One region of the Paeniglutamicibacter sulfureus genome, then DNA from elsewhere that is predicted to be linked to it. Evidence: riboswitches for the same ligand, from Rfam matches in the RefSeq annotation. Region 1 holds a riboswitch; each other region holds the start of a gene.

Region 1 (5,818 bases):
CGCCCTTGAGTCCGAAAGCGCGGCCGGCCTCGATCAAGTTCTTGTCCACGTGGCGCAGGGCCAGGTACACGGTGGTGAATACGGGGAAAAACGCACCAATGACGATCAGGGTGACCTTGGAGTCCTCACCGATCTTCATCCACAGGATCAACAGCGGGACCCAGGCCAGGGATGGCACCGCGCGAAATGCCCCGATGGTCGGCGCCAGCAAAGCGTCGGCTATGCGCGACAAGCCGACCAGGGCGCCGATGGCCAGGCCCAGCACCGCGCCGATGGCAAAGCCGACCAGGACGCGCTGGGTTGAGATGCCAATGTGGTTGCCCAGTTCTCCGCGACCGAGAAGATCCACCGCGGCGGAAAACACCGAGGCCGGCGAAGGCAACTGGGCCGGGGTGACCCACCCGAACGAGGTCGCACCCTGCCACAGGGCGAGAATGAACAGCGGCACCAACGTACCCAGGCCGATGCGGCCCAGCCGGGATGCCAGCAGCGGGCCCCCGGGCGTGGACGCGCCGTTGCCGTTGGTCGATTCGCTGGTGTCCAGGGACAGGTCAGCGGACATTAGGAGGCCTTGACCTTGGATGAATCGGCCTTCTTGGCGAACGAGTCGTCAATCAGGGTGCTGAGTGCGGCATCTACGGCGGCCTGGTCCGTGACGTCGTGGGTTTGAACGAAGATCGGCCCGACGACGGTGAGGACGTCGATCAGCTTTTCACCGGGTACCGCCGAAACATCGAGGTTGGAACGCTCGAGGATCACCTTTTCGGCAACCGGCGTTTCCAGCCCGGCCACGTCGGCCAGGATGGTCGCGGTTTCCTGCTGGTTGTCCGCAGCCCACTCACGGGCCTTTTCGTAGGAATCCACCACGGCCTGTGCGACTTCCGGGGAATCCTTGAGGAAGGATTCGGTCGCATTCAGCGCGCCGTAGGTGTTGAAGTCCAGGTTGCGGTAGATCAGCGTGGCGCCGTTTTCCTCGGCGCCAGCCATGATCGGGTCCAGTCCACTCCAGGCGTCCACGGAGCCATTTTCCAAGGCAGCGCGCCCATCGGCGTGCTGGAGGTTTTCCACCGTCACGTCGTCGGGACCAAGCCCTGCCTGTTCCAGGGCCTGCAGCAAGAAGAAGTAAGGATCGGTTCCCTTGGTGGCAGCCACGGACTTGCCCTTCAGGTCGGAGACCTCCTTGAGGGGGGAGTCCTTGGCGACCACAAGGGCAGCCCACTCGGGCTGCGAGTAGATGTCGATGGTCTTGATCGGTGAACCATTGGAGCGGGCCAGCAGGGCGGCGGAGCCCGCGGTCGATCCCACGTCGATGGCGCCCGCGCGGAGCGCTTCGTTGGCCTTGTTGGAACCGGCCGACTGCACCCAGTTCACGGTGACGCCCTGGTCCTTCAGCGATGCTTCCAGCCAGCCCTTTTCCTTGAGCACCAAGCTCAACGGGTTGTAGGTGGCGAAGTCGATGTTGAGCGTCGTGGCTTCGTTGGCGCTGGCGCCGCCGGAGCCTTCGCCGGCGCAACCGGTCAGCAGTGCGGTGGCAGTTGCCAGCGCGGTGGTGGCGATGAGCGCGCGACGCGAGAAGAATTTGCGGTTCATGAGTGGTTTCCTTGAGTGTTCGACCGCACGCCAGTGCGGCGCTGGTTCTAAGAAGCGAGTGGAGTGGAAGTGATTGGGGGCCGGTGCTAGTGGCGGTGCGCGTCAACGCCGAGCGACGCCAGCAGCGAGCTGCGCATTCGGCCCAGGGCTTCATCGCTCCGGTGGCGCGGACGTGCGCCGGGGACCGTGAGGACCTGGGTGACGGTGGCGGAGGTGGCGCCGTTCGGGCGACCCAACACCACGATGCGGTCTGCCAACTGGAGCGCCTCGTCGACGTCGTGGGTGACCAGCAAGACGGTCGTCGGGTAGGCGCCGTGGATGTCCAGCAGCAGGTCTTGCATTTTCAGGCGTGTTAGTGCATCCAGCGCGCCGAATGGTTCATCCAGCAGCAGGACTCCGGGGCGTCGGGCCAGTGCCCGTGCAAGCGAGGTGCGCTGGGCCATGCCGCCGGAAATTTCCCGCGGCCGTAAGGTGCTGTGGGCATCCAACTCGACGAGTTCCAGGAGTTCGGCTACGCGGCTGGCGCCAATGGAACGGTCTGTACCCTGGGGAAGCCCCAAAGCCACGTTCTTTTCAACGGATTGCCACGGCAGCAAGCGCGGTTCCTGGAAAGCCACGGCGCATCGGGCGTCCAGGCCGTTGACGGCGGTGCCGTCGATCAGGACCTGGCCCGTGGAGGGTCGGTCCAGTCCGGAGACCGAGCGAAGCAACGTGGACTTGCCGCAACCGCTAGGGCCAAGGATTGCCACGACTTCGCCGCCCGCGATCTCGAGGTCGACATCACCCAACACTTTGCGACCGTCGAAGCTGCGTCCAACGCCTTTGAACGTCACGCGAAGCGCCGGGTTGGAGCCGCGTGCCGGTAGGGAAAGCGTGGGGTGGTCAAGCGTGGAAGTCATGTTCTCTCCATCGTTCCTGGCGGTAGCACCGGCCTCGGTCGAGGTGGTTGCTGCGGCGTCATGGAGCCAGATCTCTCGGCCGCTCGGGATGGGTTGTTACCTTCATCAAAGTCGATCCGGCGTCATGGAGGCAAGCTGGCCGTAATGTGACGGAACGTTCGACAAGTCGGAAAGAATCGGCAATCCATCGAATGAAATTTGATGAAATAGGGAATTTTCATCTTTTTTCCACGAGCGCCAAAGTGCCGGCGGGGGACCGCCTTCCCGGCCCGCGTATCACGCGTCCAGCCGCGTGAACCCGCTGTCGGGCGGGCCGGCTGAACCTGGGGCCCCGGGTCGCCTGACCTCCGCGCCAAGGCTGGTGTCTCGTCGAAGGAATGGTTGTCGGATCGGCGTTGGGTCGCTACCGAGCCGATGCCGCGGCGGGCCAGGAAGCCCGCTGTGCCCTGTGACGCACGTGCCATTTGTGACGAACCGGGTTGTCTCCGCTTCGCCGGGGCGTGTAGAAATATGTCCAACAACCATCCAGAGCGGCCGAGAGATCTGGCTCCATGACGCCGCAGCAACCCCTTCCCCTTAATTGGGCGGTAGGTGCTCACGCCAGGACCGATGGAGAGAATTCATGGCTATCGATTCATTTGCACTAGCGCACGCCGTCGAGGCGGACCCGAACATCTTTGGCGCCGTCAACCTCGACGCCTTCACCAGCGACACCCCCGCCCGACACCTGCTCAAACTCACGCCGGGCGTTCCACTGAACGGTCACTATGACGAGTTGGCCGCGATTTTCCGCCCGGTCTTCGCCAAGATCGCAGTCGGGGCCGGCGAGCGCGATGCCAACCGGACCCTCCCCTTTGAACCTGTCGGGTGGCTGAACCGGGTGCGATTCGGGGCATTGCGCATCCCGGTGGCAGCAGGTGGCTATGGGGCAAGCGTGTCCGACTTGTTCCGCCTCTTGATCGAACTCGCCGAGGCGGATTCACAGGTGGCGCACCTGTGGCGCTCACACATCGGCTTCGTCGAATCCGTGCTGTTGCTTGAGGACGATGCCTTGCGGCACCGCTGGATCGAGCGCATTGTTGCCGGCCAGATCGTCGGCAACGCCTACACCGAGCGCGGCGGGAACCGGTTGGGCACGCTCAACACGACCATTGCCAGGCAGGGCGAACGCTGGATCCTCAATGGCGAGAAATACTATTGCACCGGCACGATCTACGCCGATTGGGTCGCCGTCGCCGTGGCGCATCCGGCCCGCGCCGGCCGCCAGATCGCGGTGGTCTCCACGCAGCATTCCGGGGTCAAGATCTTTGACGACTGGGACGGATTCGGGCAGCAGCTCACCGGCACCGGCTCGACCACGTTCGAGAACGTCCCGGTGGACACGATCCTGCCCGACGAACAGCAGGTCAACGACCCTGAATCCGCCATCTTCCAGCTGGTGCTCCTGGGGGTCCAAGCCGGAATCACGCGAGCGGTTCTCAATGACGTGCGCTCGTCGGTCCAGGCCCGCACTCGAAGCTTCAGCACCGGAACGGGCGTTCCGGTGCGCGAGGAACCCCAGGTGCTCCAATTGGTCGGCGAGATCTCGGGCACCGCGTTCGCCGTCGACTCCATCGTCCTGGCCGCCGTGGCGGAGATCGAGATCGCGCTTGCCGATGCCTCCCTGAGCCCGGCAGAGCGGTTTGCGGTGTGTGAACTCGCCGCGGATCGGGCGCAAGCCGTGGTCCAGCCGCTGGTTCTCTCGGCGGCGACCAAGCTATTTGACGGACTGGGCGCCTCGGCAACCGCCAAGGGCTGCAACCTGGACCGGCACTGGCGCAACGCGCGCACCGTTGCCACCCACAACCCGGCGATCTACAAGGCGCGCATCATCGGCGACTACGAGGTCAATGGAACGGCACCCCAGCAGCTCAACGCCATCGGCGACGTGGGTGCAATACCGGCAACCGGCCTCCCCTAAAACCGCCAACCGCCACCGAACCACTGACTTGATCCGCGCACCATCGGATCCGCAAACTCCCACCACCTCGCGAAGGACAAACATGAGCCAGACACCCGCCCCCCGCCACATCCGTTTCAACGCCTTCGACATGAACTGCGTGGGACACCAGTCCCCGGGTCTGTGGAAGCACCCCAAGGACCAGTCGGCCCGCTATAAGGACCTGTCCTACTGGACCGACCTGGCCAAGACCCTGGAAAAGGGCAAGTTCGACGGCATCTTCATCGCCGACGTGCTGGGCACCTACGACGTCTTCGGCGGCTCCAACGAGGTGCCGCTGCGCGCCGGCACCCAGGTCCCGGTCAACGACCCCTTCATGCTGGTTTCGGCCATGGCCTCGGTGACCGAGAACCTCGGCTTCGGCGTCACCGCCGGGACGTCCTACGAGCACCCCTACCCCTTCGCCCGCCGCCTGGCGACCCTTGACCACCTGACCAAGGGCCGCGTCGGGTGGAATGTCGTGACCGGCTACCTGCCCTCCGCCGCACGGAACATGGGCCAGGAGGACCAGCTCGAGCACGACGAGCGCTACAACCAGGCCGACGAGTACATGGAGGTCATCTACAAGTTGCTCGAGGGCTCCTGGGAAGAGGACGCGGTGGTGCGCGACGTTGAGCGCGGCATCTTCACCGACCCGACCAAGGTCCATGAGATCAACCACGAGGGCAAGTACTTCAAGGTCCCGGGCATTGCCATCACCGAACCCAGCCCGCAGCGCACCCCCGTGGTGTTCCAGGCCGGCGCCTCGCCGCGCGGACTGAAGTTCGCCTCGGAGAACGCCGAGGCGGTCTTCGTGACCTCCCCGACCAAGGAAATGCTCAAGGCCACCGTCACCAAGATCCGCGACGCCGCCGAGGCCGCGGGCCGCGGCCGTTACGACGTGCGCATCTACGCCATGCAGACGATCATCACGGATGTGGACTCCGCGGCAGCGCAGGCCAAGTTCGAGGACTACAAGTCCTACGCCGACATCGACGGGGCCCTCGCCCTGATCTCCGGCTGGATGGGCGTGGACATGTCCACCTACGGCCCGGACGACGTCATTGGTGCCAACGTGAAGTCCAACGCCATCCAGTCCACCGTCACGACCTTCCAAAAGGCCAGCGGAGACGACGGGAACCCGTGGACCATCCGCCAGCTGGCCGAATGGGTGGGCGTTGGCGGGTTCGGACCGATCACCGTCGGCTCGCCGACCGAGGTTGCCGACAAGCTCATCGAGTGGGTCGAAGACACCGACGTAGACGGGTTCAACCTGGCCTATGCCATCACCCCGGGAACCTTTGAGGACATCGTGGAGTTCATCGTTCCCGAGCTGCAGGCCCGCGGTGCC
Region 2 (5,818 bases), 490 kb from region 1:
GATACGGGATGAAGGCGGTGGGTGGTTTCCTGCCGGTGGTGCTCCACGATCCGGCGGTGGATCCGATGCCGCTGGTCGAGGCCGAATTGAAGGCGTTCTCCGTGGCGGGTGCCTCCGTGCTGGTGCTGGCGGCGGACGCCGGAACCGGCGACTACGAGGCGCACCATGAAATGGACGAGGCGCAATGGGCGGTGTTCGAGAGAAACCTCCAGGCAGTGGTGGACCTGGCCGCCGAAGTCGGGATCCTGGCCGTGTTGCACCCGCATGTGGGCACCATGGTCGAATCGGCGGCCAGCGTGCAGCGGCTGCTGGAAACCACCACGGCGCAGATCTGCCTGGACACCGGCCATTTGCTGGTGGGTGGCACCAATCCGCTGGAATTGGTGCGCCACCATGCTTCGCGCGTTGGCATCGCCCACCTGAAGGACGTGCGCTCCGGGATTGCCGCCCAGGTGGCAAGCGGGGAGCTCGGATTCGTGCAGGCAGTCAAGGACGGCATGTTCGTGCCGTTGGGTCAGGGCGACTGCGAGATCGCCGAGATCGTCGGACTGCTCAAGGATGCCGGCTACGAGGGTTGGTATGTCATGGAACAGGATGCGGTGCTGGAGTCGGCCCTGGACGGCGCCGCGGCCAAGACCGATGTCCGCGCCTCGATCGACTTCCTGCTGGGGTTGTAGGCGCTCGCCGACTTATTCAGGGCCTCCTGCAGCCCTGGGCCCATGGGTGTGCCGGGGATGCGTGGCTGCATCCCCGGTGGCGTTGGGTGTGGATTTCCCGCCCGTGGCGGCGGGCGGCTAAATCCGCTGGGGTGGCCGGCGACTGCCGGTGCCGGGCCGCGGTGGCGGGGCCGTGGAGGTGTAGCTGTGGCCGCTCGGGGTGGTGATTTTGAAGGAATGGCGGCCTCGTCCGGGCAGAGGCTCCTCGTGCCATCCGGGCGCTTCCTTGGTCCGGTTGCATGTTCGACAGCGGCCAGAACCATTGATCTCGGTGGTCTTCCCGTTGCGGCGAACCTGCACGACGTGGTCGAGTTCCTCGATGCGGCCGTTGCAGTGAGGGGTGCGGCAGCGTTGGTCGCGGAGGGTGATGAAGCGCTTGAGGTTTCCGGCGAAGCTGCGGGCGGCCGAATCCATCGCGACCAATTTGCCGGTGTCCGGGGCTGCATAGAGGCGCCGGTACCAGGTGTTCAGTGGGTGCTCTGGGTCGCCGGCCACCAGTGACCGGGCCCTGGTGGCGCTGATGTATCCGTGGCCCGGGATCAGTGCCGGTTCATCACTGGCACCGGTGAGGCTTTCCGGGTCCATCATCAGCAACAGCTCCACCGGCCTGGAGCCGGTGGCCTTGGTGTCGGTGATCGCCTCGAAGACGGTGTCTGCCGCGACCTGGGCGTTGGTGCGGTCGTCCCCGGGCTTCCGGGGGCGTTCCATTTCGCGGTTGAGGACCTGCAGGATGGGAACGCCCTGGTCCAGCGGGAAGTCACCGACGATCCGCACGGTGTTTTCGTTCACCTGGTAGCCGCTGACATACCGCTTCTCGGTGGCGTCTTCTTCCTCTTGTTCGGCGGTTTCAGGTTCAAGGACGAGGGCCCAGTAGTCGACCAGCTCACGCAGCGACGCAGTTCCGGCCTCGAAGCAGGTGTGGGTGTCCTCCCACAGCAGCTCGTCGATCATTCTCCGGTTTTCGATCTTGAGGCTCCGGGTGCCGCTGATTACCACGTGCGCCTGGTCCCAAGTCATGATGCCGCGGCGCAGCCCCTGGTGGCAGTGTGGCAGGTCTTCGGCAAGTATCCGGAAGTCGTTCGTGCGTTTGGTTCCGCTTTTCGGGGACAAATGCAGCATCAGGGCTACGTCCCCGCTTGAGCCCCATGCGGGGTTTTTCTCCCTGACCCCGGCGCGCTGTCGATCGGCGACCAAGGAATCCTGGTAGGCGACGCTGTGGTCGGCCTGCTTCGCCGTGGCGGCGCATTTCAAGGTTTCCAGTGCGCCGACGGCGGTCACCGCCTCATGGGTTCCTGTCAGTACCGGGGCTCCGTTCACCGCGGCGGCCAGGGACAGGATCCCGTCGGTGCCGGTGCGGGCCAAGTGTTCGGCAACCAGTGCGTCCATGTCCGCCCCGTCGTGCAATAGCGCATCGTAGCCCAGGTCCCTGACGGCACCACCGGTGGTGCCGTCAGAAGGGGTACCGCTCGATGACGTCGTTGCCATACTTCAATTTTAGAACCAGTAGCCGACAATTGGAAGATATTTTCATGAATATTAGAAACTATGTTCTAGTAAGGATCGTGGGCGACTGCGTTCCCGGCGAGTGCCATCCCGTTCGGGCACAGCGAGGAAAGAGTGCCGCCGGATCCCCGATCCATGAAAGTGGCGGCACGTGCCAGTGTCCCTGCAGTGGTGCCGCTAAGCCACGGAGCTGCCGAAGAGCAGTCCGAGGACGTAGGTGACCGCCGCGGCGCCCAGGCCGATGGCCAGCTGGCGCAGTCCGCGCTTGGCCGGGGATGCGCCGGAAAGCAAGCCGACCACGCCGCCGGTGGCCAGCAGGGCGATGCCCACCAGCACGGCGGAGAGCAGGATCGCGGGGGTGCCGTCCATGCCGAAAATGAACGGAAGGATCGGGATGACCGCCCCGGAGGCAAAGAAGCAGAAGGACGCGGAAGCCGCACCCATGGCGGAGCCGATTTCCTCGTGTTCCCGGCTATCGGCGGCAACCGTGAGCTCGGACCGGAGCGACGTGGAGGGGTTGCAGTCGCAGGAGTAGATGCCCATGCGTTCGGCGGCCCGGTGTGCTGCGTCCTCGTCGCTCATGCCGCGGGCCTTGTAGACCAATACCAGCTCGTTGGCATCCAGATCGAGGTCCGGCGCCGCGGCCAGGGTCACCTCCGTGGGCTTGGAAGCCGAGAGCAGCTCGCGCTGGGAACGCACCGAGACGTATTCGCCCGCGGCCATCGACAGGGCCCCGGCCAGCAGCCCGGCAATGCCGGAGAAGAGCACGAAGGAGGTTGCCACGCCCGTGGCGCCGATGCCCATGACCAAGGCCAGGTTGGACACCAGGCCGTCGTTGGCGCCGAAGACCGCCGCCCGGAAGTTGCCCGAAAGCCGGTTGCGGCCGCGGGTGGCCAGGCCGCGCACGACCTCCTCGTGGACGAGTTCGTCGGCGGCCATCTGGCGGCTGGCATCGGTGTCTGCGGCATAGGGGGAGTTGCCCTCGGCACGCTGGGCCAGGGCCAGGACGAAGACCGAACCGAAGTGCCGGGCCAGGAAGCGGAGCATGGTGCGCCGGATCGAGGGCCGGGTGCGCTTGTCGGCGTTCTCGCCCAGCAGCGAGCGCCAGTGTTCCTCGTGTCGGGTTTCGGCGGCTGCCAGTCCCAGCAGGACTGCGCGTTCCTCACCCTGGCGCTTGTTGGCCAGTTCGCGGTAGACCGCGCCTTCGGCGATTTCGTCGGCCAGGTACTGGCGCCAGCGCTTGATCTGGGCGTGAGTGGGGGTCGGCGCTTGTTGCGTCATGCTCTCATCCTCATGTGGGCGTTCACGGCCTCGGGAGGCCATGCGATGGGGAGGCCCAGCAGGATTTCTTTTTGGGTACGTTGAGCCTCGGGCCACCAATGTGTGGACCGAAGGTCTCGTTCGCCCGGGCCGGGCTGGATTGCCCGTGGCCCCGGGTGGATTGCCGGGTTACAACGCTGTAACCAGTATGTCGACGCACCGCTGTCCCGCCGTGCCGGCGGGTCTGGGAACTACTCCCCTTCAACCCACGAGTGTAGCCGTTGGCAGGACAAGTGAAAATTCGTTGAGACTAAAAAACAACGCCTGTCCGGCGGGCTTTCCGGCCCGGGGGATGCGCACCGACAGCTCCCTCGCGCGGGCGTCGAAGCGCGGCAAGCCGACGGCATTGGCCAGGGCCGCGGCCAGCGAAGGTGCGTCCGCAACGTGGTAGCTGTGCCAGGAACCGGCAAGGCGCAGCTCGACGACCGCACGGTGGACATCGAGCAGGGGCAAAACGGGGATGGAAGGTGCCATGTGGGGGCGAAAGCCTTTCGTGAGCTCTTGCCGGGGCCAAGTGGTCCGCGACCGCTTCTTCATCCGAACCACCCATGAACCTGGGGTTGGTGCGCGTCTGAGTCGGAGCTTGCCGACGCGTCTCGTGAAGCTGTGGTCCACTTTACCGTGATTCGGAGGCCCGCAAGATATTTGCGTGCAATTGCGTCCAGGCAACGGGGTCGTAGGGAGGAATGTTGGTGTTGTCCCGGCGCATTCCGGTGGAACCGTCGATGAGCTCCCGCACGATGTCGGCATGGCCCGCATGGCGTGCGGTCTCCACGTTCATGTGCAGCAGCAGGCGCCCGAGCGTGGTGTCGCGTTTCTCCGGCACCCACCAGGAAACCGTGGCCGGTGCATCCAGGGGGAGGGCTGCGATGTTGTGGTTTGCTGCGGCGATGGCGCGGCGGTAGAAATCGAGGATCTCGGAGCAGGGGACATCGGCGGGCACCCACATGTCGGCGCTGACTTCCGGATCGGCCATCAGCGCGTCGTGGCGTTCATCCTCGACCGTGAACCCGAGGCATTCGACGAAGTAGCCGTACTCGACGGTGGCCAGATGCTGGATCAGGCCCAGGATGTTGGTGCCCGTCCCGACCATGGGGCGGGTCATTTCCTGCTCGCTGAGCCCCTCGACCTTCCAGAGCATGGCTTCGCGCGTGCTGTCCAGGTACGTGGTGAGGTGGTCCTTGAGATTGTCCATGCGGCCCAGCCTAGGAGCGACGGGGCCCGCCGGGGAAGGGCTGCGGCGAAAGGAAGGAGCCCGTCTTCGCGCGCAGTGCGCGGAGACGGGCTCCCTTCGGGATGCGGTCCGTGCCGTGAATCCGGTGCTAGCGGCCGGCGACCTCGGTGATTTCCGCGCCCTCGGCGTCGGCATGGCCGGCGACCCGGGCGTTCCAGCGGGTGATGACCGCCGCGGAGGTGGGTCGCGTGATCAGGGAGACCACGATGAAGGTCAGTGCCGAGGCAATCAATCCGAAGTAGATTGGCTCGTTCGCGTAGATGCCGTCAAAGCGCTGTTCGGCCTGGATTTCCAGGACGATCATGGTGCCCAAGGTGACAATGGTTCCGGCAGCCATCGAGGCGGCGGCCCCCAGCCCATTCCCGCGCTTCCAGACCAGCCCGCCGATGATGGCCACCAGCAGGCCGCCCACCAGGATGTCGTAGGCAATGGTCAGTGCCGCGACCACGTCGGAGACCATGATGGCCAGCACGATCGAGACAATGCCCAGCAGCAGCACCCAGATGCGGTTGGCACGCACGTCGTGCTCCGGGTTTTCGTTGGTGTTCACCTTCACGTGCCTGCCGAACCAGCTGGCCACGAACGGGGTGACGTCGGTGCGGGCCACTGTGGCAGCGGCAATCAGCGCGCCGGAGGCAGTGGACATCATGGCTGCCACAGCGGCTGCCAGCACCAGTCCGCCGACGGCGACGGGCAGCAGCTGAGTGGCGACCTCCGCGTAGACCACGTCCTTGTTGGTGTCAGCGCCGATGATCTCCGGCAAGGCGACCTTGGCGGCCATGCCGATGATGGCGCCGGCTGCCCCGTAGAGCACGCAGTAGATGCCGGCGGTGGTGCCGCCCCAGCGGGCCACCTTCGGGGTCTTGGCGGTGAACACGCGCTGCCAGATGTCCTGGCCGATGAGCAGGCCCAGGGTGTAGACCACGAAGTAGGTGATGATCGTCTGGACGCCGATGCCGGTGAAGCTGAAGAACTCCGCCCCGACGCGTTCGCGGATCCCTGACATGCCGCCGGCTGCGTTCAGTGCGAAGGGCAGCATCAGGAA
Region 3 (5,818 bases), 430 kb from region 1:
CCTCGTCATAGCCGGTGACGGCGACCTTGCCGGTGGAAATGGACCAGCGGCCCAACTCGATCTGCACCCATACCTTGATGAAGGTGGAAGCCAGCACCAGCCAGAGCAGCATGAAACCTGCCTTGGCACCGAGCGTGGTGGCGGTGAGCAGCTCGCCGGAACCGACGACGGCGGCCGATGTGATCATGCCCGGGCCAAGGAACTTGAACCTGTCCCGCCAGCGGGTGGGCGGGTCCATGATGGACCGGGGATCCAACGCGTACGGGTCGACCGTTTCGTCGCCCAGCGGGCGCGACTCGGGGGTGGTGATAGACATACCGCTCCTTTGAGGTGTGCAACCGGCCTTGAAAGGCCGAAATCATCGGGGGTTCCCCCGCGGCCTCCTGTGCCAGCCGGGTATTGACCTCAATTGACGATCGCCGAGAGAACCAATAAGTATGATATTAGCCACGCACCTCGGAAACAAATCTACGTCCGCTGCGGCCTCCAGATTACGGAATGAGCATCACCTTGATGGCCCGACGCTCATCCATTGCCCTGTACGCCTCCGGAGCCTGCTCGAGATCCATGACCGAGTCGAAGACCAGGCCCGGGTTGATGCTCCCTTCCAGCACGTCGACGAGCAGTTCGGGAAGATAGGCGCGGGTACTGGCGGCCCCGCCAGCCACTGAGATGTTCTTGGAGAACAGCACTGACATCGGCAGCGGGTCATCCCCGTGCGGGACGCCCACGAAGCCCAGGGCACCGCCGGGCCGGGTGCAGCGCAACGCCTGGTCCATGGATTCGGCGGTGCCGACGCATTCGAGCACGGAGTCCGCCAGCACACCCCCGAGCAGCTCGCGCACCTTCGCCGCCGCCTCGGCGCCGCGCTCGGCGACAATGTCGGTGGCCCCGAACGCCCTGGCCAGTGCCGCGCGGTCGGAGTGCCGGGACATGGCGATGATGCGCGTGGCGCCCAGTCGCTTGGACGCGAGCACCCCGCACAAACCCACGGCCCCGTCACCGACCACCACCACGCTCCGGCCGGGTTCGACACGGGCCCCGAGGGCTGCGTGGTGGCCGGTGCCCATGACGTCCGAGAGCGCCAACAGCGACTTGGACAGCGCCTGGTCGGGCTCCGTGACCCCGGGGACCGCGACGAGCGTGCCCTCGGCATTGGGCACCCGCACCATCTCGCCTTGCCCGCCGTCCACGGGCAGCCCGTGCTCGTCCACCCCGCCCCAATGGGCCCGGTGTTCGCAAGCGACCTGGACGCCGTGGCGGCACGGAGGGCAGGCGCCGCAGCTATTGGCCCAGGGCGCCACCACGAAGTCGCCCACGGTCAGGGTTGAAACCCCGTCGCCGACCGCCTCGATACGGCCGATGAACTCGTGGCCGATGCGCCGGGGCCTGGGCGTTTGGCTGACCCCGCGATAGGGCCAGAGGTCCGAGCCGCAGACGCACGAGGCGGTGACGCGCACGATGGCGTCGGTGTCGGCGAGCAATGTCGGCTCGGGGCAGTTTTCGACGCGGATGTCCCGCGGTCCGTGGATCAGGGTGGCGCGCATGTGTTCCTCCGCAAAGTGGTGGGCCGGCAATGGTTCCACCCTATGCCCAGCCTGCTGCCGCTACTCGGATACCAGCGCTGGCTTCCCGCGGAGAGGCGCACACCCCTTGCGCACGCTCCGGTCAACCAGCATAATAAATGAACGATATTCATTTAGCGTAATGGCCATCCCATGCACCTTGTCCGGCGCCGGCGTATCGCGCACCACCTACCAAGCAGGAGCACACACCATGAGTTGGTCAATGCCCGCCGAGACCTCGGCCCAGAAGCGCGTCTGGATGGCCTTCCCCCACGAGGGATACACGCTGGGCGTCACCGGGGCCGAGGCCCACGCGGCTCGCTCGACCTGGGCCAACGTCGCCCACGCGGTGGCCGGGTTCGCCCCGGTCGTCATGGTGGTGGACCCCGCCGACGTGGAAATTGCCGCACGCTATCTCGATGAGCGCATCGAGGTCCGCACGGCCGAGCTCAACGACGCCTGGATGCGCGACATCGGGCCGACCTTCGTTACCGACGAGCACGGCGGGCTCGCCGCGGTGGACTGGGTGTTCAACGGCTGGGGCGCCCAGGACTGGGCTGCCTGGGACAAGGACGAGAAGATCGGTGCCATCGTGGCCGAGTGGGCCGGCGCGCCCCGCATCGCCTCGACCCTGGTCAACGAGGGCGGCGGCATCCACGTCGACGGGCAGGGCACGGTGCTGGCCACCGAGACCGTGCAGCTGGATCCCGGGCGCAACCCCGGCATCACCAAGGCCGAGGTCGAGGAGGAGTTCGCGCGCACCCTGGGCGCCACCAAGGTACATTGGCTCCCGCGCGGGCTGACCCGCGACAGCGAGGAATTCGGCACCCGCGGACATGTGGACATCGTGGCGACCATCCCCTCCCCCGGCACCGTGCTGGTTCACATGCAGGAGGACCCCGAGCACCCGGACTATGCGGCCAGCCGGGAAATCGCCGCGTCCTTCCGCGGCGCCACCGACGCCAGGGGCCGCGAATTCACCGTCATCGAGGTCCCTGCCCCTGCGACGCTGCGCGACACCGAGGGGTTCGTGGACTACAGCTACATCAACCACCTGGTCGTCAACGACGGGGTGGTGGCCTGCACCTTCAACGATCCCAACGACGAAAAGGCCCTTGCCGTCCTTTCCGACGCCTACCCGGGGCGCAAGGTCGTGGGCGTGGATGCCCGTGAGCTATTCGCCCGCGGCGGCGGCATCCACTGCATCACCCAGCAGGAGCCGATGCCGACGGCGAAATGAACCCCTCTCGGGATGGCAAGGTCACTCGCCGTCACAGATGACCGTTTGTTGCTCCCCGCACGTCCGCGCTGGCAAAACGTCCCCGCTTCGCCGTAGGGTTGGATCAGCTTCACGAGTTCTGGTTGCCGCATAGGCATAGCTCCGACTAAAACAGACGCCAACCCCATAGTTGCACGGTGGGTGGTTCGGATGACGAAGCGGCCCTGTCGCGCATCCCGCACGAAAGGGCAAGGACAACGAACCCCAAGGACGTGTGCACATCATGTACGGCCCCACCCTGACTTCCGCCCCCACGGATAACCCGCTTCCGCGCTTCACCGGCGACTGGATCGCCGCCTGGCTCCACCTCGACGCGGACACCGACCTGCTGCACATTGGCGCGGGTCCCGACGAGTGGGTGCTCGAGGCACTGGCCCCGCGCAAGCTCTCGGCCGCATTGGTCGGCCGCGGCCCCGTCGAGGTCCAGTTCAACCCCGAGCTGCTGGTTCTCCTGCTGCCCGGGGCCCACGAACTGGTCGGCAGCTCGTTCTTCCGCCTGCGCGCCTGACGCCCCGCCGGGCCTGGTGCTAGATGTCCAGCACCAGGCGCCCGCCCTTGCAACGCGACACGCAGATCATCATGGTGTCGCCGGCCTCCCGCTCCTGATCGCTGAGCAGCGAATCGCGGTGGTCGATCTCCCCCGCGACCACCGGGGTCTCGCAGGTCCCGCAGATGCCCTCCCGGCAGGAGTTCAGCACCTGCACCCCGACTTCTTCCAGTGCGGTGAGGATGCTGGTGCCCACCGGAACCTGCACCTGAAGGCCTTCGGTCGTCTCTACGGTGAATTCATGGTCTCCCGCGGCAGGCGCGCTCGCGGCCGCGTCGGCGACAAAGCGTTCAAAGTGGAACCGTGCGGGGTCCTGCCAACCGGTGGTGAGCGTGGCGATGTAGTCCAGCAGCGGGCCGGGGCCGCACACATAGGCGTGGAATCCCGCCGCCGGGCCGCCGAGCAGCTCGCCCAGGGGATAGAGCCCGGATTCGTCGTCCGCGTGCACGTGGACCTTCTCGCCGTACTGTGCCAGTTCGCCGGTGAAGGCCATGGAGCTGCGGCTGCGCCCCAGATAGACAAGGCGCCACGGCACCCCGGAGGCCTCGGCCGCGCGCAGCATGGGCAGGATGGGCGTGATGCCGATGCCCCCGGCGATGAACACGTATTCGGGTGCGGGCCCGAGCGCGAAATTGTTGCGCGGGCTCCTGACGCGCAGCTGCTCGCCGGGCTTCAGTTGGTCGTGGATGTAGGCGGATCCGCCGCGGCCGGCGGGCTCCCGCAACACCCCCAGCCGCCAGCGCGGCTCCCCGGGGGCGGAGCACAGGGAGTATTGGCGCAGCAGCCCGTTGGGGAGCATGACGTCGATGTGCGATCCCGGACTCCAGTCCGGCAGGGCGAGCCCGTCCGGGCGGGCAATGCCCAGGGAGAGAACCGATTCGGATTCCCGCCGGATGTCCACCACGTCCACGACGAAGAACCCGTCCTCGCTCGTCTGGCTGGTCGCCACCGGTTCCTCGATGATGTGCTTTTCACTTGTGCTGATCACGATGCACCTCCAGTGCTGTGGATTGGGTGGGTGGTGAGTACTGTCTGCGGCGTTTGAGGGGGCCGCGCCGCTGCCGGCTCGTCCAAGGCGGCCAGGATTGCGAGGGAGGCCAGACGCGGGCCAATGGTCACCCGCACTCCCGCGCCGTCGAAGGCCCGGACCGACACCCCGTGCGCGGCGCACGCGCGTTCGATGACGGTCGCCAGCCGGCCGTCTTCCGGGATCCAGAGGAAGTTGCCTCCGCTGCATGGGACGCCAATACCGCGGGCCTCCAGTTTCCGGTGCAGGAATTCGCGTTCGCCCGCCACCGCGGCCACGGTGCCGAGCAGGTAGTCGGTGTCGGCGAGGGCCGCCACGGCGCCGGCCTCTGCCACCGCGCTCAGCCCAAAGGGCGGGGCCACCTTGCGAATGGCGCGGACGATGTCCTCCCCTCCCAGCAGGTATCCGGCCCGCGCCCCGGCCAGGGCATGGGCCTTGGAGAAGGTCCGCAGGATCACCAGGTTCGGGTACTTGGGCAGCAGCATCAGGGTGTCGCCACTGGATTCGGAGAACTCGATGTAGGCCTCGTCGAGCACCACGAGCACCCGGCCCGGAACCCTCGCGAGGAAGGATTCGACTTCGTTGATCCCCAGCACCGTTCCGGTGGGGTTGTTGGGATTGCACAGCAGCACCACCGCGGTGCGTTCGGTGATGGCACGGAGCATGGCCTCCGGGTCGTGGCGATGGGCCGCGTCCAGCGGCACCTGGACGCCCCGGGCCCCTGCCAGCGTGACCAGGATCGGATAGGCCTCATAGCTGCGCCAGGCGTACAGCACCTCGTCGCCCGGCCCGGCGAACGCGGCAAGGACCTGGCCCAGCAGGGCCAGGGACCCTGCCCCCACCGCAACCTGGGTGCCGGGCAGCCCGAGCGTGTCGGACAGCGCGGCCACCAGCCGGTCCCCGGCCAGGCTCGGATAGCGGTTGGAGCGTTGCACGCTGGCCGCCATGGCCGCAACGGCAGCGGGCGAGGGCGACATCCAGGATTCGTTGGAGGAAGCCACCCACCGCACCTTCCCCGCGGCCGGCGAGCGCGAATAGTTCGGCAGCAGGTTCACCAGGTTGCGCGGCCGTGGTGTCGCCTCGCGTGCGCCGGATTGCTCGTGGGACATCTGGTCCTTCCTTCTCCGGGTGGATTCCATCGACGCCCTTAGGCCAAGACCTTGGACAGGAAGGCCTGGGTTCTGGGTTCGCGGGGGTCCTCCAGGACCTGCCTGGGGCTGCCGGATTCCACCAGCTGCCCGTCCGCCATGAAGTGCACGACGTCCCCGACTTCCTTGGCGAAGCCCATTTCGTGGGTCACCACGATCATGGTCATCCCCGAAGCCGCCAGGGAAGTCATGACCTCCAGCACCTCCCCCACCAGCTCCGGGTCGAGCGCGGAGGTCGGCTCGTCGAAGAGC
Region 4 (5,818 bases), 930 kb from region 1:
CGCCCTCGCACCACTGACCTTCACCGACGAGAACCGACCCGTGCCCGAGGAACCCGTCGCCAAGGTCGAACGCTCCGCCGCCGCGGCATCCAAGGCCAGCACCCGGAAACTCGACGACGGGACCACCGCCACCAGCTACCAAGACCTCCTGACCCACCTGGGAACCCGGACCAGGAACACCACCAGCGTCCCGGGCACCGAGCGGACCTTCGAACTGCTTTCCCTGCCCACGCCCCGCCAACAAAGGGCCATGGACCTCATCGACCACCACATCAAAAACCACAGAAAGTAGCCAGAGAACCGGAACCAAAAACGCCAGGATCCCCGACAATCCGGGGATCCTGGCGTTCTGTCTGCCGTAACTTCAGGCTAGTGCTTCCCATGACTGCTTTGTTACAGCGTGATGGGACCCGTGGGAGTTTCAAACGTTACCGAAAGGATTCCCGGCGTCCCGTTCGGCGCTTGCCAATCGACAACAACGTCGCCAACGGGCAACTGCTCGGGTTGTCCGAGCCAGTCGGCGACCCGTTCGCTGGAGCCGGCGATGCAGATTGAGGAAATTTTCCCCACAGGATCCAGTGCCTTCGAGGGGTGCAGATCCTCGGTGCCCTCATCCCAGCGAAGCATGTAGGGAACCTGCGGGTCCGCAATCAGGCCGTTGATGCCGATCTGGCGCCAGGTCAGTTCCCGTCCATCGGGGAATTTCCGGTTTCCCGGTACCGAGCCGCGGCCCAGGCGTGCCTCGGCAGGAGCCAAGTCGTCAACAGCGACGCACCACCCCATCCAGCCACCTCCGAGTTCGGAGCGGGCGCGAACGGCCTGGCCAAACGGTGCCTTGTCAGACGACGGGTGGTTGAGTACTTCGACAACTTCCAGGTACTGGTTGTTCTTCAGCGGGAAGATGACATTGCGCGTACCAAAACGTGGGTGCACACCGCCCTTTACTGATTCGAGTCCAAGAACCGCGCCGATCCTAGCGGCAGTTGCCGCTAGACCGTCGGGTCCACAAGCGTAAGTTACATGGTCGAGCCTCATCATGTGCCCATCATGGCACTTTGTGATCTGGCTCTCGACTTAGGTTGACCTAACTTGCGTTTCAGTTGGTCGTTTTAAACGTCTGCGGCTAGTGCGATTGCCGCCAACTTGTCACAATTTGAGATGTGGTTGCGAACATGTGAAGCCCTGGGCCAGACTTATTGACAAGGTCATGAGTTTCAGCAGAAAGCCCCGGCTTGCTGAACGGCAACCCTCCGCCGCGGTGGGGTGCCCCGGGTGAAGACCAGGCCCCACGTCAAAACGACGTGGGACAAGCGCGGGAATGCCCCTAGCCAAGACACGGCCACCGCCGGAGTCGGCTTCGGGCATACCCCCTAGAATCCTTGAAGGGGAAGATATGTCTAACAACTGGTCCTTTGAAACCCGCCAGATCCACGTGGGACAGGAGCCCGACTCCGCAACCGGTGCACGAGCACTGCCCATCTACCAGACGTCGTCATTCGTGTTTCCGAGCGCCGAAAGCGCCGCTGCACGTTTTGCACTGGCCGAGCTCGAGCCGATCTACACGCGTATCGGAAATCCCACGCAGGACGCCGTTGAGCAGCGCATTGCCAGCCTCGAAGGTGGAGTTGGCGCACTGCTGTTGGCCTCGGGACAAGCTGCCACCACCTATTCGATCCTGAACCTTGCCGAGGCCGGAGACCACATCGTGGCCAGCCCGAGCCTCTACGGCGGAACCCAAAACCTGTTCAAGCACTCGCTGCGCAAGCTGGGCATCGAAGTCACCTTTGTTTCGGACCCGGATGACCTGGAAGGCTGGCGATCAGCCGTCCAACCCAACACCAAGGCGTTCTTCGGCGAAGTGGTTTCCAACCCGCGCCAGGACGTGCTGGACATCGAAGCCGTTTCCGCCATTGCGCATGAGGCAGGTGTGCCGCTGATCGTTGACAACACCTTGGCCACGCCGTTCCTGATCCGCCCGATCGAGTGGGGAGCCGACATCGTGGTCCATTCCGCCACCAAGTACCTCGGTGGACACGGAACGGCAATCGCCGGTGTCATTGTTGACTCGGGCAATTTCGACTTTGCCGCCGACCCGCAGAAATTCCCCGGCTTCAACACCCCCGACGAGTCGTACAACGGCCTGGTCTTCGCCCGGGACCTCGGCGTCAACGGTGCACTAGGCGCCAACCTTGCCTACGTCCTCAAGGCACGCGTGCAACTGTTGCGCGACCTCGGGTCGGCAGTTTCCCCGTTCAATGCATTCCTGATTGCCCAGGGGCTGGAAACGCTGTCGCTGCGCATGGAGCGCCACGTCTCCAATGCCGTGGAAGTTGCACAATGGCTGGAGACACAACCACAGGTGCAGCGCGTCCACTACGCGGGGATCGAATCCAGCGCGTGGTTCGAGCGCGGGCGCAAGTATGGACCCAAGGGCATTGGCGCCATTGTTTCGTTCGAGATTTCCGGCGGGAGCGAAGCGGGCCAGGGCTTTGTCGATGCGCTGACGCTGCACTCCCATGTCGCCAACCTGGGCGACGTGCGTTCGCTGGTTATCCACCCGGCGTCGACGACCCACGCGCAACTCACCGAGGAGGAGCAGGTTGCCGCAGGCGTGTCCCCGGGACTTGTCCGCTTGAGCGTCGGCATTGAGAATATTGCCGACATCATCGGCGACCTGAAGGTTGGCTTCGAATCAGTGGCCACCTCTGCCGATGTTGAATTTCAGGGTACCCGGTGAGTGTGGAGACAAACGTGGTCCTTTATGACGCAGAAACGGCAGCGGCGTTGGACTACGCCCCCGACGGCATCCTGCAGCACCTGAAAACCGGTTCCTATACGTTCGAGACCGGTGCGACGCTGCCGGAAATCGTACTGGGATACGAGACCTGGGGCACGTTGAATGCAGATGCCTCCAACGCCGTCCTCATCGCCCATGCACTGACAGGCGATAGCCATGTCGCCCGTGGAGCCTCGACGGAACCCGGCTGGTGGGACGGATTTGTGGGACCGGGCAAGACGGTGGACACCGATAAATATTTCGTGGTTGCAGCCAACATGGTCGGCGGTTGCTCCGGCAGCACCGGCCCGGCCAGCCTTGACCCGGACGGGGTCCCCTGGGGATCACGGTTCCCCTTCACGACCATCAAGGATTCGGTGCGGCTGGAGGCACGCCTGGCCGACGAGCTGGGTATCGCTGCGTGGCACACGGTGCTGGGTGGATCCATGGGCGGTGCCCGTGCCCTGGAGTGGGCCGTCGAATTCCCCGAACGCGTCAGGAACTGCGTGGTGGTGGCGGCTTCGGCCGAGTCCTCGGCCGAGCAGATCGCCTTCGCACAGGCGCAGACCGCCGCCATCAAGTTGGACCCGGAGTTCGCCGGCGGCGATTACTACGCCAACGAGCTCATTCCGTCGGCCGGGTTGGGGATTGCCCGGCGGATTGCCCACATCACCTACCGGACAGCGACGGAACTCGACGTTCGGTTCGGGCGGATGCCGCAGGGCGACGAACTGCCTGTCTCAAGTCCCGGTCTTGACCGCGGTCGATACCAGGTGGAAAGCTACCTGGACCACCAGGCAAGCAAGTTGGTGGGCCGCTTCGACGCCAACAGCTATTTGGTGCTGACCGAGGCCCTCATGAGCCATGACATTGCCAGGGGCCACGAGTCCATCGAGGCCGCCCTTGCGCGACTGGCAGAGGTAAATGTCCTGGTGGCTGCCGTGGATTCGGACCGCCTGTATTGGCCCGAGCAGTCTGAGCGACTTGCCGCGTTGCTGCCGAATCCCTGCAAGGTCCAGTACATCACCTCGCCGATTGGCCACGATGGCTTCCTCACCGACATCGAGCAACTTGGCGATGCCCTGGGCGAGCGCGTTTTCGTCCGGGAACCCGACATTCAGGCCGACGCCGGGTAGCTCAAGGGGCATGGTCCGGTTGGGAGATGCAAGTCAGGCTGTGCGCGGATCCTGGTCGGTAAGGGACTTCAGGCGCGCCTGCGAATTTTCATCTCGCAGGGTATAGCCGTGGCAACACGCGGACCCTGTCGCCGAGGGGCTCAGATCGCGGGACCGTTGCCGAGGGACGAGTTGGGCGGCTGCTCGGTAAAGGGAGTGGCGAGCGGTCGTTTCGGCAGGACGCCGTCACCGGAGGACTGGTGGCGGAGGCGGCGCAGTACCCATGGCGCCAGATGCGTGCGCGCCCAGATCAGGTCGTCGCGACGGGCATCGCGCCAGTTCTTGATCTCGGCCTCGGACGGTTCGAGCGGTTTCAGCTGGTGCGGGACGTTCAGTGCATCCAAGGCCATTGCCGCGATGGTGTGGTGGCCCAGAGGCGAGAAATGCAATCGGTCATCCGCCCACATGCGCGGTTGGTGCAACTCGCGCAGCGACCACATGTCCGCCACCACCGCATCGTAGCGGGCCGCGATCGTGCGCACGTTTTCGTTGTAGATGGCGACCTTGCCCCGGATTCCGCCCAATACGGGGGTGTCTCGGATATCGGGTCCGGTGAAAAGCAGGATCGTGGCATTAGAGGTGGCCAATACGCGCATGAGCGCGTCGAGCTTGTCGGCGATGGCATCAGGGTCGCCGCCCGGGCGAATCACGTCGTTGCCGCCGGCGCACAGGCTGATGAGGTCCGGCTTCAGCTCCAGTGCGGGCCCCGCCTGCTCGTCAAAGATCTGGGTGATGAGTCGTCCCCGAATGGCCAGGTTGGCATAGGCAAAATCATTGACACCCTCGCTGAGCTGTTCGGCAACCCTGTCAGCCCAGCCGCGGTAGTTCCCGGGGCTGCGGGGGTCGTCATCGCCAACGCCTTCCGTGAAGGAATCCCCCAGGGCGACGTAGCGACTCCACGGATGCCTTCCGGTGCTCGGTGGGGTCGAAGCTGCGGAAGGTGTTTCAATCACGTTGTTCACGAAGATCTTCTTATCAAAGAATACGTAAGTTACCTAAGCGTAGATTTCTTGGTGGATCGCCGAATGCTGCTATCTTCTGCTTGACTGGTCTGGTGAGCGAAACAAGTTGGAACCCCACTGTCATTTGGTCCCGTCCGGAATCCGAACGCGCCGGCACCCCGCTGCTGGTGCTTTTGCACGGCTACCTCTCCAATGAAGAGGACCTCATGGGGTTGGCCCCCATGTTGCCCGAGGAATTCACCATTGTCTCGGTTCGGGCCCCGCAGTCCTTGGGTCCGGGATACACCTGGTTCCCGCTGATGCAGGACCTGGATTATTCATTTAATGCCGTCAAGAACTCCATCTCCGACTTGTGGTCTTGGCTTGAGCCGGTCAGCAAGCAGCATTCATCGGTGAGCCTACTGGGATTCTCCATGGGCATGGCCGTGGCCACGTCCCTGCTACGGCACCGACCCGATGCGATCTCCACGGTCATCGGCCTTTCCGGTTTTGCCGTGCCGGAAGAGGGCGAGGGATTCTTCCACGACGAGAAGCTCAAGGAAATGCGGAAGCCGGTGTTCTGGGGCAGGGACCAGGCCGATCCGGTCATCACCCAGGACAAGATCGAATACACGCATGCCTGGGCGACTAGTGACGTCCACGTCACCAAGGTGCTTTATACCAACATGTTCCACTCGGTGAACGCGCAGGAAATGTCCCATGTGCACGAGTTCCTGAGCCATGTCGTGCTCAAAGGGGCAAAAATCTAGGTTTTTTGTACCTTCCCATTGACACAAGAAGCGGCCACCTGTTTGTATTACTTTATTGATACAAGCGGGTGGCTGTTTGGCTCCCGGTCCAACAACGGGAGCCACCATGATCAACGGATTCGCCCTACTGCTGCTCCTTGGCTTCTCGGTCGGCAT

What was found. Region 1 has a riboswitch for S-adenosylmethionine ahead of ABD687_RS15175 (ABC transporter ATP-binding protein). Riboswitches for the same ligand answer to the same signal wherever they lie in the genome.
Region 2: linked by a shared signal. The riboswitch ahead of ABD687_RS17295 (hypothetical protein) and the one ahead of ABD687_RS15175 (ABC transporter ATP-binding protein) in region 1 are both predicted to bind S-adenosylmethionine.
Region 3: linked by a shared signal. The riboswitch ahead of ABD687_RS17035 (hypothetical protein) and the one ahead of ABD687_RS15175 (ABC transporter ATP-binding protein) in region 1 are both predicted to bind S-adenosylmethionine.
Region 4: linked by a shared signal. The riboswitch ahead of ABD687_RS19240 (bifunctional o-acetylhomoserine/o-acetylserine sulfhydrylase) and the one ahead of ABD687_RS15175 (ABC transporter ATP-binding protein) in region 1 are both predicted to bind S-adenosylmethionine.

Annotation. Positions count from the first base shown of each region.
Region 1 covers NZ_BAAAWO010000001.1:3,321,208-3,327,025, forward strand. The annotation lists gene ABD687_RS15165 (ABC transporter permease) at 1-562, opposite strand, end outside; gene ABD687_RS15170 (aliphatic sulfonate ABC transporter substrate-binding protein) at 562-1,590, opposite strand; gene ABD687_RS15175 (ABC transporter ATP-binding protein) at 1,677-2,489, opposite strand; SAM riboswitch class I at 2,494-2,584, opposite strand; SAM riboswitch class I at 3,008-3,105, shown strand; gene ABD687_RS15180 (acyl-CoA dehydrogenase family protein) at 3,112-4,449, shown strand; gene ABD687_RS15185 (LLM class flavin-dependent oxidoreductase) at 4,532-5,818, shown strand, end outside.
Region 2 covers NZ_BAAAWO010000001.1:3,814,236-3,820,053, forward strand. The annotation lists gene ABD687_RS17280 (sugar phosphate isomerase/epimerase family protein) at 1-677, shown strand, start outside; gene ABD687_RS17285 (DUF222 domain-containing protein) at 795-2,201, opposite strand; gene ABD687_RS17290 (VIT1/CCC1 transporter family protein) at 2,397-3,500, opposite strand; gene ABD687_RS17295 (hypothetical protein) at 3,741-4,013, opposite strand; SAM riboswitch class IV at 4,032-4,143, opposite strand; gene ABD687_RS17300 (DinB family protein) at 4,156-4,734, opposite strand; gene ABD687_RS17305 (sodium:solute symporter family protein) at 4,862-5,818, opposite strand, start outside.
Region 3 covers NZ_BAAAWO010000001.1:3,751,025-3,756,842, reverse strand. The annotation lists gene ABD687_RS17050 (Nramp family divalent metal transporter) at 1-316, opposite strand, end outside; gene ABD687_RS17045 (zinc-dependent alcohol dehydrogenase family protein) at 492-1,547, opposite strand; gene ABD687_RS17040 (agmatine deiminase family protein) at 1,777-2,805, shown strand; SAM riboswitch class IV at 2,913-3,045, shown strand; gene ABD687_RS17035 (hypothetical protein) at 3,068-3,352, shown strand; gene ABD687_RS17030 (PDR/VanB family oxidoreductase) at 3,372-4,379, opposite strand; gene ABD687_RS17025 (aminotransferase class I/II-fold pyridoxal phosphate-dependent enzyme) at 4,376-5,527, opposite strand; gene ABD687_RS17020 (amino acid ABC transporter ATP-binding protein) at 5,566-5,818, opposite strand, start outside.
Region 4 covers NZ_BAAAWO010000001.1:4,250,758-4,256,575, forward strand. The annotation lists gene ABD687_RS19230 (IS1634 family transposase) at 1-292, shown strand, start outside; gene ABD687_RS19235 (VOC family protein) at 394-1,038, opposite strand; SAM riboswitch class IV at 1,204-1,319, shown strand; gene ABD687_RS19240 (bifunctional o-acetylhomoserine/o-acetylserine sulfhydrylase) at 1,394-2,737, shown strand; gene metX (homoserine O-acetyltransferase MetX) at 2,740-3,912, shown strand; gene ABD687_RS19250 (SGNH/GDSL hydrolase family protein) at 4,053-4,913, opposite strand; gene ABD687_RS19255 (alpha/beta hydrolase) at 5,006-5,662, shown strand; gene ABD687_RS19260 (hypothetical protein) at 5,769-5,818, shown strand, end outside.